Regions from separate parts of the Furfurilactobacillus curtus genome, predicted to be linked through region 2. Evidence: predicted binding sites of a transcription regulator. Region 2 holds the regulator's gene; each other region holds the start of a gene.
The links. Region 2 encodes CtsR, which represses protease genes until heat stress. Its sites were predicted from a motif close to TTGGTCAAAAAAGGTCAAANA; they were not measured.
Positions count from the first base shown of each region.

Region 1: a site for CtsR is predicted at 4,247-4,267, ahead of ACYQ0Y_RS09740 (ATP-dependent Clp protease ATP-binding subunit). Genes of this name have one in related genera too.
Region 3: a site for CtsR is predicted at 2,461-2,481, ahead of clpP (ATP-dependent Clp endopeptidase proteolytic subunit ClpP). Genes of this name have one in related genera too.

Region 1 is NZ_BAAHXU010000001.1:2,082,000-2,088,768, reverse strand. Features, by position in the region: gene ACYQ0Y_RS09750 (YfhO family protein) at 1-779, opposite strand, end outside; gene ACYQ0Y_RS09745 (LTA synthase family protein) at 1,064-4,093, shown strand; gene ACYQ0Y_RS09740 (ATP-dependent Clp protease ATP-binding subunit) at 4,348-6,615, shown strand.
Region 2 is NZ_BAAHXU010000001.1:1,945,755-1,952,523, reverse strand. Features, by position in the region: gene ACYQ0Y_RS09130 (ATP-dependent Clp protease ATP-binding subunit) at 1-1,355, opposite strand, end outside; gene ACYQ0Y_RS09125 (CtsR family transcriptional regulator) at 1,381-1,854, opposite strand; gene tenA (thiaminase II) at 2,151-2,813, opposite strand; gene ACYQ0Y_RS09115 (D-2-hydroxyacid dehydrogenase) at 3,074-4,072, opposite strand; gene ACYQ0Y_RS09110 (DMT family transporter) at 4,186-5,094, opposite strand; gene ACYQ0Y_RS09105 (hypothetical protein) at 5,112-5,516, opposite strand; gene ACYQ0Y_RS09100 (hypothetical protein) at 5,519-6,094, opposite strand; gene ACYQ0Y_RS09095 (DHH family phosphoesterase) at 6,149-6,769, opposite strand, start outside.
Region 3 is NZ_BAAHXU010000001.1:851,740-858,508, reverse strand. Features, by position in the region: gene ACYQ0Y_RS04380 (SDR family oxidoreductase) at 1-865, opposite strand, end outside; gene ACYQ0Y_RS04375 (TetR/AcrR family transcriptional regulator) at 984-1,559, shown strand; gene clpP (ATP-dependent Clp endopeptidase proteolytic subunit ClpP) at 1,774-2,367, opposite strand; gene ACYQ0Y_RS04365 (prenyltransferase) at 2,558-3,475, shown strand; gene ACYQ0Y_RS04360 (Na+/H+ antiporter NhaC family protein) at 4,069-5,499, shown strand; gene ACYQ0Y_RS04355 (aldo/keto reductase) at 5,595-6,548, opposite strand.

The DNA of each region.
Region 1 (6,769 bases), 140 kb from region 2:
GCCTTGATTTCCGGTAACGTGATCCAGGCCGTCATCGCTAATCCTGAAAGACCGCTAATCACTAGCCGACCAAAGTTAAGCCAACATACACGACTGAATGGCGAGGGCAATTCGACCCATCGTAAGCTCAAATAAACAATACCGCCCACGGCTAACATGAAAGCCAGATAAAAATTGGCCACTACGGCAAAGTAGACGACTAAGCCAAATCCCCAAGCAGTTCGCCCTTGTAGGACTGCTTCAATGCTCGTTATCAATAATGGCAATAAAATCAACGCATTGATAAAAAAGGGTTGAAACAAACTCGCATAAATGGCAAATCCACTGCTCAGATAAACCATGGCGCCAAGCCAAATTGTCCAACGTTTTAAATCAAAGTGGCTGGCAAAGTAAGTAAAGCTTAACCCGGCAAAAAAAACGCGAACCAAACCAATCGCTTGAAAGCCTAACAACAAGTGAGCTTTATTAAACAACAAAATTAAATAGGCAAATGGATCGCCAATTATATAGTAGGAAAAAGTCTGAAACACGTCAGCACCCAAGCCAATATGCCAGGACCACTGAGTTGGCCCAGCACTTAAATGCTGGCACCAGTTGAGCAATATTTCTCGATAGCTGATCATAATCGGCACATGTTGATGAAGGACGTCATGCGTCGAGATGAGTGAGTAGCCGAATGCTAAATTAACCCCATACGTTAAACAACAAAACAGGATAAAGCAGCCAACATAACCTAGATATAACTTAGCTCGCGATTTTTTTGCAAAGGTAAAAACCATGTTAGACGAACTCCTTTGATGGTCGATCATGACTTAAAATAATTCAACCCAAAGTAACCTCATTCACGATCGGCTTTAGGCACGAATTAAATTATTTCACAAACCTGTGACTAAGACAATCGTCGTTAGTTCTCAACTTGGCTTAAGTCATCTCAAGATGGCCTGCCGATTGCTTCATCCGGCTTCCCACTGTTTCGATAATTAAGTCAGTTTTGCTACGCCTAAAAATAGTCTATACTGGTTAACTATATAAGTGTCCTTTGTTCACAAGTAGGGGGTCTATTTTGCAAGATTATCAATTCAAACGCCGGACAAACACCGCGACAATAAATGGGCTTCAGCCGGGGTTGACAATATTGCTAGCGACAATTTTAATTTTAGCCAACTGGGTCATCTTCGGTAATAATGGGCGATTTCTTGGCCCAGAGGTTAATCAGCTCACCTTTCACTGGTTAGCTGCCATGGGTTTGCGATCCGTGACATTGATTGGTTTACCACTCTTATTCATCAGCACTGGCTATTTTTTTAGTCACAATCGACCACGGCTAACCATCATGCAAATCTGGTTATTAACTTTGCTAAACGGGGTCTTATTACTCTTTGCTTATTTTAGATCAACCAACTCAGGGTCAGCCAATCTAATTTATGACGTTTGTTTGCCCATTTTACGTCACCTGTATCCCGGACTACTTGGTGTGATGATCGTTCTTGCGTCACAGACGTGGCTAGTTCGCCTATTTAAAATAGCTAAACGAACCTCCTTAATTGCGGCTTTTTGGCTAATTCTCATCTTACCCAGTTTGTTCAATCAAGATTTGTTCAGCTTTAGCAATATAAATAGTTTTGCAGCAGGCTTACTGCTAACTACAGTCGGTCTCTTTTTGCGCGAAGCCAAGTTACCTTCTCTCAAACAAAGCGCCCTAGTGTTAGTCATTTCACTAATCGGTGAAATTGCCTTAAATGTTGCTATGGGTAGTATCTCTTTACTTGTTCATCAGGATTTTTCAACTGCTCAGCGTTTTTTAACGGCAACAAATCCCTTGATCATTCTAGCGACACTTGCGACATTTACATTAGCAATCCGGCTATCATTTCAGTTTGCAACTCGCTTTAGTCGCTCCACCACGGTATCTCCTTTGTTCAGTCTGGCATTGGGATTGTTCAGCTATGAATTGACCACGCGTCCGGTGGTGACTGAGCGTTTCGAACAATTAATCTTTCAACAGTTACCAGCCTTTTCACACCACGATCTCATCTGGTCCGGGCTTTTGATCATCCTACTATTGCTGGCCATTGCCGTAATCAGCTGGTTAGAAGTTGGCATTTTAATGCTCGTTCAGCGATCCCATCAATTTCGTCAATTAATGATGCTCAGATTAAATGAACTTTTGGAAAACACGAAGCATCCTTATCAATTCGCTAAACGTCATTGGCAGCCCATCGTTGTCTTTGTTTCACTATATTTCTGTAGTTATTTCAGCATCGTCATCATGAACCCTAACTGGACAGTGACCACTTGGATCGTTCCGGATCAGGCACCAGCCTGGCCAGCCATCTTTTTTCTGCGCCAATCCCTAATTTGGCTTAACTTACTTTTTATTTACACGATCTACTCGATCATTCGAGCCCTATTTAACCAATACTGGACTGCATTAGTACTGACGATTGGCGCAATGGGTCTCGTGATCACGGCGACACTAATTAAAATCCAACTGCGGGCTGAACCAATTTTACCCTCAGAAGTACTAATGGTCAGCGGATATAAAGATATTCTGACCATGGTCGATCAGAAAATTATAATTTTCGCCGCGATCGCTCTGGTCGCACTTATTGTCCTTATTTGGTGGTTAACCCGCCACGTGCAGACCCAATCACTGTCCACTTCATCGCGGATCAGTCGACTAATAGTGGGGGTAATGATCCTAATAAGTCCCATTCAGTTCAATCATGTCTCTAGCATTCCTGGTCAATTTGTCAAAACCATGGGCGATGATCCATCGTTCTATTCACAAACCATCAGGGCACAGATCAACGGCCCAGTTATCCAATTTTTAAATAATATCGACGTTAAAATTATGGCTAAACCGGCTGACTATTCTAAGCAAACCATGACGCGCCTCGTCCACCGCTATCAACACCAAGCCCGTCAGATAAATCGCACGCGAACGACCGATATCAGCAAACAAACCGTTATTTTCAATTTGAGCGAAAGTTTTTCCGACCCTCGTCGGGTACCGCAGCTCAAAGTCAATCATAACCCGCTTCCGTTCATTTCCTCGATTAAACATGACACGACCGCTGGCTTGATGATGAGCTCAGGATATGGTGGTGGAACCGCCAATATGGAATATCAAACGCTAACGGGCCTGTCCATTACCAATTTTTCGCCAACACTACCAACGCCGTACACGCAACTCGTACCAAACGCAGCCTACACCCCAGCGTTTAATAATCTCTTCCCTTATTCCATGGGCATCCACCCTTACACGGGTAATTTATATGATCGCATCACCGTTTATAAAAAGTTTGGGTTTAACCAATTTGACTATTTAGGCAGTTCCTCGCCCATCACTAATCAACACCACGTGGGCACGAATCCCTATCTGTCCGATCAAACCGCTTATCAAAATACCCTTCGCCAATTGAAACACCATGTCAACGGTCAGTTCATTAATCTGGTGACGATGCAAAATCACATGCCCTTTGATAACTATTACGCGCACAATCAATTCAAAGTGACTGGTCAAGCTTTCGCCAGTGAAACAAGCCAACGATCGATTGAAAACTATGCCAAGGGGATCTCAATTAGCGATCAACAAGTCAAAAAGTTCATTAAACAGCTTGATCAAATCGATCGACCAATCACTTTAGTTTGGTATGGTGACCATTTGCCTGGCATTTATGATGGCTTATCGATGCGAAAGGATGGTCAAGCGCTGCACGAAACCGACTACTTTGTGTACTCGAATCGCTATGCTCGCGCTCACGGGGCTAAACAAAAAGTCAATCAACCGATAGTCGCTCCCTACTCGTTTCCGGCCTTAGTTTTAAAACAACTAAATGCTAAAGTTTCGCCCTATTACGCGTTGCAAACAGACCTTTTAGAACAGTTGCCCGCCATGTCAACAAGCTCTAAGGAAGGTTCTGTCAACAATTTCAACGCCGCCACTGAGTATACAGATTCAACTGGTCACCCCATCCACGCTCACCAGCTTTCTTCTAAAAAGCTGCAGTTGCTTCACGACTATCAGTTAGTTCAATACGATATCACGGCTGGTCATCATTACGTTAAGTCACAACACTTCATGAAATAAATAGTCAGTTAATCCGTCATGCCCAAGCTTTTCTGAGGCATGACGTTTTTGCTAATCGACACCCATTCATGAATTAGCACTCGCACAAATAAAGTGCTAAAAAAAGAGGCAATTGACTTGCACACATAAAGTTAGCGTGTATAATACTAGCTAAAGGTCAATGTTGGTCAAACAAAATTTGATTAACACCTTTCCCATCACGCCTGGCAATTAGCAGGTCGTTTGATGAATACTGATGAAGGAGTGATCACGACATGCTTTGTCAAAACTGCCAGAAGAATGAGGCAACAATCCATTTAGGCGTCAATATGAATGGACAACAAATCCAAGTAAATTTGTGTCAAGATTGCTATCAACTTCTCCAACAAGCAGGCAATAATTTAATGAATGGTAATAGAAACGGAGGCTCAAACATGGCTCAAGATCCATTTGGCTTTGGTAACCTAGACGATCTCTTTGCGGCAATGCAAAATGGGAACGTTAATGCAAATAACTTTCAACAAGCCCAGCAAGGCCCAGCAACTCAGGCTGGCCGCGGTGGCAATAATAATGGCGGTAACAACCGCAACAGCAAGCACCCGCTCCTCGATCAATATGGTCTAAACCTAACTGATCAAGCCAAAGCAGGAAAAATCGATCCCGTCATCGGTCGTGATGCCGAAATCGATCGCGTTATTGAGATTTTAAACCGTCGGACTAAAAACAATCCCGTTCTAATTGGGGAAGCCGGTGTTGGTAAGACGGCCGTCGTTGAAGGTTTGGCGCAGGCCATCGTCAACGGTAAGGTGCCAGAAAAACTACTTAACAAGCAAATTATCCGACTAGATGTTGTTTCACTTGTTCAAGGAACTGGGATTCGTGGTCAATTTGAACAGCGGATGCAGCAACTGATGGACGAAGTCTCAAAGAACGATGATATTATCCTCTTTATCGACGAAATCCATGAAGTCGTCGGTGCCGGAAATGCTGAAGGCGGTATGGATGCTGGTAACGTCTTGAAGCCAGCCTTAGCACGTGGTGAATTCCAATTGGTTGGGGCGACCACCCAAAAAGAATACCGTGACATTGAAAAAGATGCCGCATTGGCCCGTCGATTCCAGCCAATCGAAGTTGAAGAACCATCTGTTGAAGACACGATTTCCATTCTAAAAGGGATTCAGAAGCGTTACGAAGACTATCACCACGTTCACTACTCTGACGCTGCCATTGAAGCCGCTGCACGTTTATCAGCTCGCTACATTCAGGATCGTTTCTTACCGGATAAGGCGATCGATTTGGTCGACGAAGCCGGCTCTAAGAAGAACCTGACGTTGCGTAATGTCGACCCAACTTCTTATGAAGACAAGATTCATACAGCAGAAGCTCACAAACAATCAGCATTGGACAAAGAAGATTACGAAAAAGCCGCTTATTACCGCGACCAAGTCAATCAGCTCGAACGAGCTAAAAAGGATGCTGAAGAGAATCCGCAATCCGATGATGCTGCAACTATCACTGAAAAAGACATTGAGCGCATCATTGAAGAGAAAACGGATATTCCCGTTAGTGACCTACAAACGCAAGAAAAGAGCCAGCTAAAGGATCTTGACAAACGTCTGGAAGCACATGTTATCGGTCAAAATCAGGCCGTTGATAAAGTTGCTCGGGCGATTCGCCGTAACCGAATTGGGTTGAACCAAACTGGTCGGCCAATCGGTTCATTCCTCTTCGTCGGCCCGACTGGGGTTGGTAAGACTGAAACGGCCAAGCAGCTTGCTAAAGAACTATTTGGTTCTAAGGATGCCATGATTCGCTTTGATATGAGTGAATACATGGAACAGTACAGCGTTTCTAAACTAATTGGTTCGGCTCCTGGTTATGTGGGTTACGAAGAAGCCGGTCAGTTGACCGAACAGGTTCGCCGGCACCCTTACTCACTAATTCTCTTGGACGAAATCGAAAAAGCTCACCCAGATGTTATGCACATGTTCTTACAGATTTTGGACGACGGCCGTCTGACTGATTCACAGGGTCGCACAGTTTCCTTCAAGGATACGATCATCATCATGACCTCAAATGCGGGTTCTGGTGACTCTGGTGAAAATAGTGTCGGGTTTGGGGCAGCGCAAGACACTCATGCTAGTCTCATGGCGAAGTTAGGTAATTACTTCAAGCCAGAATTCTTGAACCGCTTCGATGATATCGTTGAGTTTAACTCCTTGAGTAAGGATAACCTTGGCCAAATCGTTGAACTGATGTTGACTGACGTTAACGATCAATTGGATACTCGTAACTTACACATTCGGGTCACCAAGCCAGTTGAAGCTAAGCTAGTTGACCTCGGCTACAACCCAACTATGGGGGCTCGCCCATTACGTCGTGTCATTCAAGAGCAATTAGAAGACCGCATTGCCGACTTCTTCTTGGACAATCCTGATACGCACAACTTAGTGGCTGTCATGGATGATGACCAGATCAAAGTTGAAGCTGATGACCAGGCTCAGCCAGCTTCAGTTGCTCAAAACGCAGAACAAACCAAATAATTTGATGCACCACTTGAAGTCTCACCATTTTGATGGTGGGACTTTTTTTATTGGGTAAAACCGGCCTAATCTTTGATCCCTTACCGACAATGTTCAAGGCCGACCCTCCTACCGATTTCCTGTTTTTTAACCCCCTATGTGCTAGCTATTTGGC
Region 2 (6,769 bases):
ATCGCCGCAGCACCTTCAAAATCCTGATTCTCAATCGCAGCTTCTTTTTGTTGCTGTAAGTCGGTTAACTTATCTTCTTGTTTAGCTAATTTCGTCTTGTGACCAGCAGCGTCAATGCGTACTTTGGCACCCGCTTCGTCCATCAAATCGATCGCTTTATCAGGCAGAAAACGCTCCGTAATATACCGAGCTGATAGTTTAACTGCCGCATTGACAGCATCATCAGTAATCTCAACTTGATGATGTTCTTCATAACGTGGTTTCAACCCGGTTAAGATTTCCACCGCTTCAGCTTCTGTCGGTTCATCAACTTGAACCGTCGCAAATCGACGTTCCAACGCGGCATCAGATTCAATATACTTTTGATATTCACTTAAAGTCGTGGCGCCAATTGTTTGTAGCTCACCACGAGCCAAGGCGGGCTTCAAGATGTTAGAAGCGTCAATCGCACCTTCAGCACCGCCGGCCCCAATTAGTGTGTGTAACTCATCAATGAATAAGATCACATGTCCGTCATTGTAAATTTCTTCAATAACTTTCTTTAGTCGATCTTCAAATTCGCCTCGATACTTAGTGCCGGCGACCAATGAGCCCATGTCGAGCATCATCAAACGTTTGTCGCTTAAGTCTTCTGGTACGTCACCAGCGACAATCTTTTGCGCTAATCCTTCAGCAATCGCTGTCTTCCCAACCCCAGGCTCCCCAATTAAAACGGGGTTGTTTTTGGTTCGACGGCTCAAAATTTGAATGACCCGTTTAACTTCTTTACTACGACCAACAACTGGATCCATCTGATTATCCGCAGCCAAAGCCGTTAAATCACGTGCTAACGAATCTAGTGTTGGTGTCCCTTCTGCTTGCTGCTTATTGTTAGCAGCCTTGTTCATTTGTTGCCGGCGTCGTGGTGAGTCAGTAATTCCTAGCTTTCGCAGAATCACTTTGCGCGCTTGGGCTAAGTCAAGATTTAGTGTGACTAAGATACGCGAAGATAAAATACTTTCATCGGAAAGTAGTGCCAATAATAGGTGCTCGGTCCCAATCTTAGTCGCACCCAGTCGTTTTGCTTCATCACCAGCAATCGTGAGGATTTCCTTCGCCTTTGGTGAATAAGGAAGATAGGTTTCTTTGTCAACATTGGTTAACGTACCATAGCCGGTGAAACGTTCGATTTCTTCACGAACGTCCTCTTCAGTAATATTGAACTGTTGTAAAACTTTACTAGCGATCCCATTTTGTTCGATGGTTAAAGCAAGGAGCAAATGCTCAGTGCCAACCGCCTGGTGTTTAAAATACTTTGCCTGTTCTTGCGCCAAAACAAGTACGTCTTTGGCACTCGGGGTAAATAAATTATCCATTTGCTGTCCTGCCTTTCATTAACGCTCAGTCTTCAAACCGTAAACGATTCAGCACACCAATCAGGATGCGGGCACGCAGCGTATTTTCCACCTCATGGTCAGCCACGGCCAAGGTGTCTTTATCAATTGCCGCTAAAATAATATTGGCCTCGCGTTCCTTGAGTACACCGTCGTTGAATAATGAATTAATAATCGCGTAGGCGTCATGTTGATTAATGGCATCGCCCACGACATCGCTAAGCAGACTGTCAAGCACATCCGTATCTGCCAATAAATTAACTTTTTCGATCCGGATATAGCCGCCGCCGCCTCGCTTACTCTCTACGATGTAGCCATTCTGGATGGTGAAGCGGGTTTTGATCACGTAATTGATTTGCGAAGGAACGACATTAAATTGGTCGGCAATGTCAGAGCGGCGAATTTCCACCTGTTCTTCATCAGCCAAGATGCCCTTCAAATATTTCTCAATCACATCCGAAATGTTAGTTGGTCCTTCCATGATTGCTCACCCCAGTCTTTGACTAATATTGACTATATTATACGAACCCTGACTAAATTTGCAATCATAAAGGATTCAAAGGCTTCGGTAAGGTCTAAATAAACAAAATGCTAGTGCCACACGCAGAAGAAGATCATAAGCGAGCGCAAACGCAGGACATGAGTCAAAACCCATGTCCCGCGATTTGGCTTTTTAGCTTTGGCAATGAATTTTGTCTTCGTTTCAACCTTGCCCTTGCTGATCTTCACAAGCAAAACAGCTTCGTCATACGAGGCCCAGTATGGTAACAAAAATAATCATGGCTGCCATTGTTGCTGGTCAAGCGCCATTTGCCAAAAATTGAGTTCAAAGTACGTGCTCCGCGCAAAAGCGGCCATCATTTGTGCGCGTTCTGCCTGATCTGTTGCTGCCGCAACTTGGTCGGTTAATTCAATTTGAGTCGCCACAGCATCTGTGTAATCGGCTGCCTGATAACTATCTAACCAGGCCTGATAGACAGGCACCGGCGAGCTCACCCCTTGTAAGGCAGCACCAATATCCGCATACAGCCAAGCACATGGTAGTAGACCGGCGATGGCGGCGGCTGGCCCCGCTTGTGAGAGCGTCCGGTACATGTGCGACGTATAAGCATAGGTTGTTGGTGCCATCGGCGTCTGTCTCACATCGGCTGGCGTAATCGCTAATGGTTTAAAAAAAGTCGTTTGGGTTGTGATTTCGCCAGCGCGCAGGCCGTTTGCCAAATCTGTTAAAAGTTGTTTAACTTGTTTGTTTTCAGCCGCTTGCGCCGTTAAATCATGTACGCGTGCAAAGTCACGCAAATAGTGATGATCTTGAATAAGGTAATAACGAAAGGTTGCTTCAGGCAAGGTACCATCACGCAGTTGCTGAATGAATGGATGTTGAATGCTAGATTGCCAAAGTAACCGATTAGCTTGATATGCGGTCTGACTGAAAGACATGATAAAACTCCTTTACTGGGGAAAGCGCCATGTGTCTCAATCAGTATAGCTGATAAAACCCATGCCTTCATAAAGAAAGCACGGGTTTTACATAATCGATACTGGCTCTTTACAAACTGATCAAAACGTTAGCAAGTTCGCTTTGAGTCCGAGTAACAACGGGAAATCATGAATGGCCGACTTTCGCCCGACCATGATTTTGGGTTGGCCGCTCTTCAATGATGGCGAACGTATTTTGTCAGTGCACTACCGAAGTCTGATTAGTCAAATGAAACGACATTATCCGCCGTTCCTGTTTCGATTAACTGACGATTGTTATTTAAAGCAAATTGGACCATGTTACGAACCGCTGTCTTCGTATAGAACGCAATGTGTGGACTCACTAGGACATTGTCCCGTGACATCAAACGCTTTAGTCGGTCGTCTGGGATCGCATCAAACTGACCAAAATCGGCGTTGAAGATGCCAACTTCGCCCTCGTAAACATCCAAGGCTGCGCCACCGACTTTGCCAGAATCCAAAGCGGCAATTAAGTCATCGGTATCTAACAGATCACCTCGAGCTGGATTCAAGATGATCACACCATCCTTCATCTTACTGAAGGCCGCTGCATTTAACATGTGGTAGTTTTCTTTCGTGGCTGGTGCATGCAAAGAAATAACGTCAGCCTGCGCATATAATTCATCTAACGTGTCAACGTACATGCCCGTTTTTTCTAATTCAGGATTTTTGAAAACGTCATAAGCCACAACTTTAGCACCGAAACCTTGATAAATTTGAATGGCTGCTCGGCCAATTCGTCCAGTTGCGATGACCCCGACAGTCAATGTATTCAACTCAGTGGCAATATCTGGCGCCCAGCGTAAATCACCCTTTGCCTGCCGACGTTCGAATTGCTTCGTATGACGTAATAACCGCATTAATTCGGTGACGGTAAACTCCGCAATTGCTGCTGGAGAATAAGCCGGAACGTTGGTGACACGCAATCCAGTCCGTTTAACCGCTTCCGCATCAACATTATCCACCCCGACATTACGCAAAGACATATTTTTGACACCCAGCTCTGCTAAACGATCAATAACAGTCGCCGTATATGGTTTTTGTTGATAAACGACCGCCCCATCAAAACCGGCAGCTTGATCCACAGTGTCTTCAGTTAACAACTCACCAGTTGCTTTAACTTCAATTCCTTGGCTTTGCGCCCATTCATCCACATATGGCCGCTCGTCATCACGAATTCCGTAAGCAATAATTTTCATGTTAAAAACCTCCATTTGATTTCGGTAACAAACTGATTATACCACGCTTGAGTACGGTTCCATATGTTGCTAGGTCATCGATTGAATTATCTCGAATCAACTCGTTTAGTTCATCAATTTGGCTTTTTATAGCCTAGCGTTAACATCACCACTGCTAAGATGATTAAACTACCCCCTAGGCCATCAGCCCACGAAAATGGAATATGTAGCACTGTAATTGAGATTACTGTAGCTGCCAGGGGTTCAAAGGCATCTAAAAGGCTAGCCGTGGTGGGCGAGACATACTGCAAACTAACGGAATACATCACAAATGCAATTAAAGTTCCAAATAAGACAACCAGACCGATAGCAAGAAGCGTACGTCCAGTTAACGGCGGTACACCAACCCATGCCGGTTGAATGGCATTCATTGCCATCCCACCAATTAAAAGTCCCCAGCCATTGACATTGACGGCTCCGAAGTGCGGCAATAGTGGTCGTGGCAGCAATGTACTGGTCGCCACGGCAATTGCTGACATTAGGCCCCAAAATAACAATCCTGGGGAGACGGCCAAGTGATCGATTCGGCCGTGAGTGACAACAAAAAAAGCACCAGTCAGTGCTAATAACATCCCAATACTTTCCGCACGAGATGGAATTACATGATGAAAAATCAGGTAATAGCCGGCAATGACTAATGGGCCGAGAAATTGCAAAATGGTCGCCAGAGCGGCATTCCCATATTGAATTGCCAAAAAATAGAAAAATTGAATGGGAATGAGGCCGACTAAAGCAAAAACAATCTGCTGAAGAGCGGTCCTTCGATGGCGCCACACCGCTAATGGTTGACCACCAGAGAGGACACTGTAAATCAACAAGATTCCGCCTGCCAGCATCATTCTGATGGTGGTTAGCCACGCTGGTGTCACGGGATGGTCTCCGGTAAACAAAATTTGGGCGATGACTCCAGAAACGCCCCAGAGCATCGCCCCACCACTGGCTAAAAGAATGCCATTTAGAACCTGTGCTTGCCGCTTGTTCAACTATTTCACGCTCCATTTCAACTCATTTGGTCATGATGGTCATCTAATCCGGTATTAAGCCATTGACGTTGTTCGTACACTCGACCATACCATAAAATACCCGTAATCACGATACTCAGAGCAACTAAAGCTAATCCCAAGCGAGCGATCCCATGTTCGGCAAACAAAGCTACTAATAACACAAACAAGCCGAAAACCACTGTCAATGCCACCATTGTTGCTAATAGAACCCTACCACGCAGTCGTTTTCGATAACGCCATCCGAAAACAAGTCCAAACGACGCTAAGATAAAGGCGATCCACCAGACAACTAAATTCGTTAGGTTCTGCTGCGAGTGCGCGGGCCAGATCGTTAAAATCAGCACAGACACCAGCATTAACCCCCAAATCAATTTCAATAATCTTCCGGATCTTTTGGCCATAATCAATGTCGCCTCCATTTAAATGTAACCTGATGAATTTGAGACAATTCAGACTCACGTAATTGTTCTGGCGCCAAATGAAGCTGAAAGTGTCGCTCATCATTTTCTGGCTGACCGACTAGTTGCTGTTGTAATTGGATCACAATCGTTAAAAATTGGTCATTGGCTAAACCAGCAAGACAGTTCGCTGTGCCAATCGTTTCATCATCCCATTGAGCAACACCGCAACCAGACTCTTGGTCCAAAACAATTTCCATTAGCAGGCCAATGTTACTAAAAATTTGACTATGAGCCGATGTCAGCGCCTGTTCAAACCAGTGTTGAACTCGGATTGCGTCTCCTGTCAAAATCTGGTTATGGAAAGGACATGTTAACAAGCACGCTAAAAAGTCCTCATTGGGCAACACCATTGCGGCTTGAGCCGCTGCTAAATCATCAGTTGACTGAGTCACCTCTGTGGTTACTAAATTATCTAAATACGCCAACTGCCGCACCAGGCGCGCTTTACGGTGCTGCTTAAACGCTTGATCTAACCATGCAATTAGCACTTGCTGGGCCACTTGATTACGATTCGCCACTTGATCACTCCCTGTCAGTCAGTTAACTCGCCTATTTTCCATTAACATCAAGAGTTACTGTGCTTGACGCCATTCATGTACAATGGTTACCAGTTGATGGATCATTTCCTTAACTTCATCTAGATTGGCTGCTGTCGCGCCACTAGCTAATTCGTGACCACCACCGCGATGTTGCTTGGCCAGCTCATTAATAACTGGCCCCTTTGAACGTAAATGAACCCGATAGTCACCAGCCGGCGTTTCCACAAAAATTTGCCAGGCAATCACGTCAGCCAATCGACCAGGCGTTGATACCAGTTCATGGACAGCTTCGGTAGAAACGTTCAATTCATGCAGACGTTTTTGGGACACCACATAACTAGCTGCACCATCTGGATCAATGGTTAACTGATTCAAAATGTCTCCCATCAGCTGACCAATGCCTCGACTTAGCTCACTATCATGCCGGCTAACCGTTGCGGCATCAATTCCCGTCTCCAATAATTCGCTAGCAACGGCAAATGTATGTGCACTGGTAGCTGGGTATAAAAAGCGACCAGTATCTCCCACAATTCCAGCATATAACGCGATTGCGGCCGTTTGATTAAGTTTTAAAACACCATGACTGTCATTAACTAAATCAACAATCAATTCTGAGGTGCTGGAGGCTTTTGGTAAAACCCACATTGGCAATCC
Region 3 (6,769 bases), 1.1 Mb from region 2:
TTGCGAGATCAGCTAAGAGACCAGGATGAGTCGGATGCCAATTGAGCGCGTTTTGAGTCCAGTCACTACTAGTTGGATTATCTTGCTGAATTCCATTAGTAAACCAGCCAAAGTAAGCCTCAGCATCGGCTGGTGTTAAAGCGGTAATCGGAAGTTTCAAGGATTGACCAATCGTGGTTGCGATCGCTTTAACCGTAATCCCAGTTTCAGCGGCTGCGTTGTAAACGGCGCCAGCTTCGCCATGTTCTAACGCAGCAACAAATAAATCAGCAGCATCCAATCGATGAACCGATGGCCATCGCGTCGTTCCTTCGCCGACGTAAGCTGCTTGACCGTGTTGGACGGCTAACCCAGCAAGTAATGTGCCAAAGCCCTGCCGATGCTCATCGTGAACCGTTGGCGACAAACGAACAGCCATGCCTCGGACACCTTCCTGAGCTGATTGGCGTGCCAAACTCTCTGACACGGCCCGACCAGTTAACGGAGCAGTGTCCTGTTCTGTTGCACTGCGTCCTAAATCAGTAACCATTAAAGTTCCTGACGTGTTCACAAATGGTTTATTACTGCCAGCTAATGCAGCAAGCATGGCTTTAACTGCAGCAAGATCTTGTGCCACTGCTTCGTCGTAGTGGTTGAAGTCATTATTATAGCCTAGGTGGAGAACGCCATCAGCCTGTTGCGCGGCTTCAGCTAGGGTTGTTAAATCATCCAAAGTTCCGCGTAATGAGGTAGCGCCTAAGCCAGCTAATACTTGATCACCGTGTGTTGATCGAGATAAACCAGTAACCTCATGTCCGTGTGCAATGAGCTTTTTTACAACAGCCGATCCGATAAAGCCTGTACCACCAGTCACAAATAATTTCATTTTCATGTACCTTCTTTGATTTAATTTTAAATGATAAGTTTATCGGCAATGATTATAAACGATAGATCTATCATAATCAAGCATTGACTTTCAAATAAATCCTAATTATATTCAAAACATGAAAAAGAAAAGTCAGAAAAAGTATGAGGCGATTTTGGATGCGACGGCTCAATTAATCCTCAGTAAAGATGTTGGCGATGTTTCCACAACCGCAATTGCGCAGGCCGTGGGAATTCCTCAATCTAGTATTTATACCTACTTTGATAACCGAGCTGCATTATTAGCCGCATTATTTCTTCGAGAAATAAAAGCATTATATCAAGCTGATTATGACGTTGCTTTGAATCAACCAATCGCTTCGTTATTGCAGCATTATTTGACGAACTTATTTAAATTCGCGTTAGAACACCCAGATAGCATGACCGTGATTGAAAAGCTAAAGTCTGAAATGTGGATTGATGTAAAGACAGTTGCACAAGTTGAAGAGTGGGTGAGCCAAACGCCAATTCAGCAGCTACTCGCAGCTAATTTACATAATGGGACTTTTAGATCGGTTGATATTTCATTGGTGCGCAATTTGTTGTTTTCGACGATCAAGATACATGCCGATAATATTTTAAACGGAGTGTACACCCAAAACGAGCGACCGTTTAGTGAAGTGTGCGAGTTATTAATCGCAGCCTTAATGAAATGAAGTTAGCTGTGGAACGCTGATTGACAGCACTGACTAAAGCACAAAACCCGTGTTTCCTGAAAATGGAAACACGGGTTTTGTGCGTGTGGCGAGCTACACCAGCCCGTTACCTGTGCCTAGCCTAGCCCGATCAATTGGCAAAGATCGCCAACTGCTCAGGCTTAGCTAGTGCTCGATAACACCCGGCAGGTTTCGCTCTGAATTATTAAATGAATTACTTCATTTCACTGGAGTTCGTCATGATGTGATCAATCAAGCCGTAGTCTAAAGCCTGTTGAGCCGTCATGTAATTGTCGCGTTCTGTATCACGGTTAATGGTTTCGATGTTCTGACCCGTCTTTTCAGCCAGTAATTCGTTAATCATCTTCCGCGTCTTCAGAATTTCTTCTGCGACGATTTCAATTTCAGTCTGTTGACCTTGTGCACCACCAGAAGGTTGGTGAATTAGGATCTCTGAGTGTGGCAGAGCGAATCGCTTGCCCTTAGTCCCAGAGGTGGCCAGAATGGAAGCCATTGAAGCGGCCATTCCCATGACAATTGTTTGAACGTCGGATTTAACGAAGTTCATTGTGTCATAGATCGCCATCCCAGAAGTAATGACACCACCAGGAGAGTTAATGTACATGTAAATATCTTTATCTGAGTCTTGGGCATCTAGGAACAACAACTGAGCGATAATGGCATTGGCCATGTCGTCTTCAATTGGCCCAGAAACCATGATGATCCGGTCCTTTAACAACCGGGAGTAAATGTCATAGGCGCGTTCACCGCGGCTGGACTGTTCAATAACAGTTGGAATTAAAGCCATGATTGAGGCCTCCTTGTAATTTGCGTTGTGAGTTAGTCAGCGTTAGCACTTGAATGCTTGCTCTGCTAATCAACGTAACTGTAGTTTAAACCTTTGGTCAAAAAAGGTCAAACAAAATGCGAACAAACTAACTAATTTTTTTTGATTAGTTGTGGTAGCCTTAATACATCAAGGGTTGAGGAGTAAATTGATGAATAAAAAATGGTTAACTTGGTCGGTATTTGTCGAATTGACGGAAATTTATACCGCGCCGTTGAATATTGTCTGGTTTGTCTTAGGAGCAGCGATTGCACAATATCATTATGGGGTCGTCAATTGGATTAATGTTTTGTTGTGTCTGATTGATGTCTTTATCTTTGACTTGGCAGTGAATGTTTCGGATAACTATTATGATTATGTCCATGCTACAGATCGAGAAGGATATGCGTTACATACGAATCCGCTAGGCCGGCTTAAATTGCCATTGAAAGGTGTCTGGTGGTTAGGAACCATCCTGTACTTAATCTCAGCGATTCCAGGATTAGTTCTGGTCACGCGCACTGGCTGGCCGGTCCTGATTTTTGGGCTCATTGGTTACACCATTGGTATTTTTTATACAGCCGGACCGTGGCCTTTAAATGCTATGCCAATCTGTGAAGCGGTAGTGGCGTTGTCGATTTCTTATTTGATTCAACTAACCTGTGTCTACGTTAGTATCTTCGGGCAGCGTCCATTTAATTTCAGCGTGATCGCGACGACATTTACTTTATGTCTACCACTGACTCTAATTTTCTTTTTGGTGCAGCTCGCCAATAACACCGCTGATTTAGATGAAGATATTAAAAATCATCGACACACACTAGCTTATTTTATTGGTCGTGGTAACGCGGTTAGTCTGATGCGAGTGTTGTTGGTCCTTGGGTCCATTTGGCCACTTGTTAACTTTTTCGGACACTTGGCACCATGGGAAACATTATTGAGTTTGCTTTTATTACCAGTCATGTGGCGGGGAATGCAACCGTTTTTTGCGGTACAAGATAAACGCAAGACCTATATGAGTGTCATCAAGAGTACTTCATTGTTCTTTTTAGGTTATACGTTGTTGTTTGCTGCCGGAGTCTGGTTATAAATTTTGCAGGAACCCGCCCAATTAGCCTTGTCCGTTGTTGCTCGGCCTCAAAACGGTCTGGTTCACACTCTTTCTTAAACGTGCTCGCCAGACCTGAGTCCTGCGCCCAACCAACAACCACAACCGGGCAAAATACGCCCAATTGCGCTTGTCCGTTGTTGCTCGGGCTCACACTCTGATTAATAAAAAAACATTGACAAGGAATTAAAAAGCTGGTATCTTTCTAATCAACATTTAATCATTTGTTTTCATTCCAAGTAGGGACTCGTCTGGGCGTCAGGAAGTCGGTGGTTGCTGCGAACCGATCAGGGCTAGTTTACGAAATACTTGAAAACCACAATGAACGGGCAACTCTGGACCGTTATCCCAGTGAGAGTGAGGCTTTTTGGTGGCGCCATCAAAGAACCTAAGCTGGGTGGTACCACGGTTAAAAAATCGTCCCTGTTATGCAATTGCATAACAGGGACGATTTTTTTGTGAAAAGGGGGCTGCCAAAATGAATGTTGGGCATTGTGGGGGTAATCCGCGATATTAGCGCTTTACAATCAAAATTAATGGTTGGAAGCTAGTTAGTCAAAAGCGGGGTTAATCAAATGAAAGAACAAACAGCCTTTAAAGTAGGTCGCAACGAAGCACTCATTGTTTTAATCATCATGTTAATTATTATGGGAACTGGGGTCATTGCCTTTGGTTTATCACCACAAGTTCCGGTGATGCTGGTGATGGGATTATTAATGGCTTGGGGGGTAATCCATCGCCTGCCTTGGTCACATATTAACGATGGTATTAAAGATGGTATTCAAACTGGAATCGTGCCGATTTTTATTTTTATTCTTGTCGGTGCCTTAATTAGTACCTGGATCGCAGCAGGAATCATTCCATCATTGATGGTGTTTGGCTTTCATCTGATCAGCGTGCAATGGTTTGTACCCTCGGTTTTTGTGGTATGTGCGTTAGTTGGGAGTGCGGTTGGGAGCGCCTTTACTGTCATTTCTACAGTGGGAATTGCTTTCTTCGGTATGGGGGTCACGATGCACGTTAATCCGGCTTTGGTCGCTGGTGCCATCATTTCTGGAGCGGTTTTTGGTGATAAATCATCACCATTATCTGAATCTACTAATCTAACCGCTGCGGTGGTGGACGCGGATCTGTTCAAACACATTATGAATTTAATGTGGTCCACGATTCCAGCATTTGTGATTTCACTGATTGTTTTTGGCATTATGGGCAGTGGTGAAAAAGGGACGAGTTTGGCCAGTATCAATCGGGTCATTAATGTTTTAGGTGCGCATTTTACCATCTCTGCATGGGCCATTGTCCCGATTGCTTGTATGTTTATCTGTGCTTGGCGTCGGGTACCAGCAATTCCAACGTTATTCTTAAACATTGGCGTTTCACTAGTAATGTTGCTCATTGAACATCCAGGGACGAAACTCACACAGATCGCAGCTATTATTGAGACCGGTTTCGTGTCGCACACTGGCAATAAGGAAGTCGATTTACTGTTATCTCGTGGTGGGATCGCCAGCATGATGGGGACTGTCTCATTAATTGTCCTGACCTTGTCGTTAGGGGGGATGCTCATGGAGTTTGGCTTGATTGATGCAGTAATGATTCCATTTTCTAAGCATCTAAATACGGATGGTAAGCGAATTACAGCAGTTGTCTTATCTGGGATTGGCGTTAACCTGTTCATCGGGGAACAATTTTTATCTGTTATTTTACCTGGTAGAGCCTTTAAAAAGACATTTGAGGATGCAGGTTTAGCTCCGGTGGCCCTAGGCCGAGCACTTGAAGATGGGGGTACCGTGATTAATTACTTAATTCCGTGGGGGGTTGCCGGAGTATTCGCGGCCAATACCCTAGGGGTAGCGACGATGGCTTTTCTGCCTTTTACCTTGTTTAGTTTGCTATCGCCGGTCTTTTCAATCTTAAGCGGCATAACCGGAATTGGACTAAAGCATCAAGTTATCGAACCTTCACCGACAAAGTCCTCGACAGAAGCAACCTCGGCAGCCAACTAATTTTTCTTTCCAAATCAATAATCAACGCCTCAGCAAACTTAGAGTTGAACGTTTGCTGGGGCGTTAAATAATTAGTTGGTAGATTTAATGAAACATTATGGTAAATCGTTACCAGCAGCTAAATAAAGATCATACCATTCTTGAGCCGTGAGCTTAACTTGCTCAGCAGCGACAATTTCCTTGAGCCGATCGGGATTCATAGAACCCACGATGACTTGGATATTGGCCGGGTGCCGCAAAATCCAAGCGGTTGCGATAGCGTTTTTGGTCACTTGGTATCGGTCCGCAACTTTTTGCATCATCGCATTTAATTCAGGAAATTTCGGGTTATCAATAAATACCCCAGCAAACATACCATACTGATAAGGTGACCAAGCCTGAATTGTTATGTTGTGGAGTCGCGTATATTCTAAAATGCCATTGTCGTGATTGATACTCCGGTCATCAGCCATATTAACATGCATGCCAGCATCAATCATGCCTGTGTGCATCAAAGAAAATTGTAGCTGGTTAACCAATAGCCTTTGATGAACGGTATGCTGAAGTAGTTCGATTTGTGCCGAATTTTCATTAGAAACACCGAAATGACGGGCAGTTCCATCTGTTTGTAAGGTATCTAAAGCAGAAGCAACCTGGTCTGGTTCCATCAGCGGGTCAGGTCGATGGAGTAATAAACTATCAAAATAGTCAAGCCCCATTCGATTTAGTTCTTGATGAGCCGCGTCGACTAAATGATCCCGACTAAAGTCATAACGGGCCCCAAATACGAGGCCATCGTGAGAGCGCTGTGGATCAACTACAATGCCGACTTTGCCTTGAACATAAATATCAGCCCGGTTAATGCCGACCTCTTTTAAGGCCTGCCCAAAAATTGTGTCGGACTTGCCTTCTCCGTAAATATCGGCACCATCGAAGAAATTAATGCCTAATTCAATAGCCGTTGATAACACTTTGGCGGCTTGTGAAACGGACAATTGATTCATACGCATAATGCCAAGACCGATGTTCGATGCGTGCAAATCACTGCGGCCTAAGTTAATATAATCCACGCTGATCACTCCTTTTCCTTTAATACCATTAGTGTAGCACGAATTAAGGATGCCTGACTTTGGCGTGATTCTGAAACTTGGTGTGGCCATTTCAAAGGTGGGATGATTTGTGGGAAACATCCGCGAAAGTCACGATTTGTGTGAATTAATCAGTCATTATTGCTGACCAGGCTTACCTGGGCTTGTTCGCACACTGATTTATTGGCGAGTGATTCTTGTGC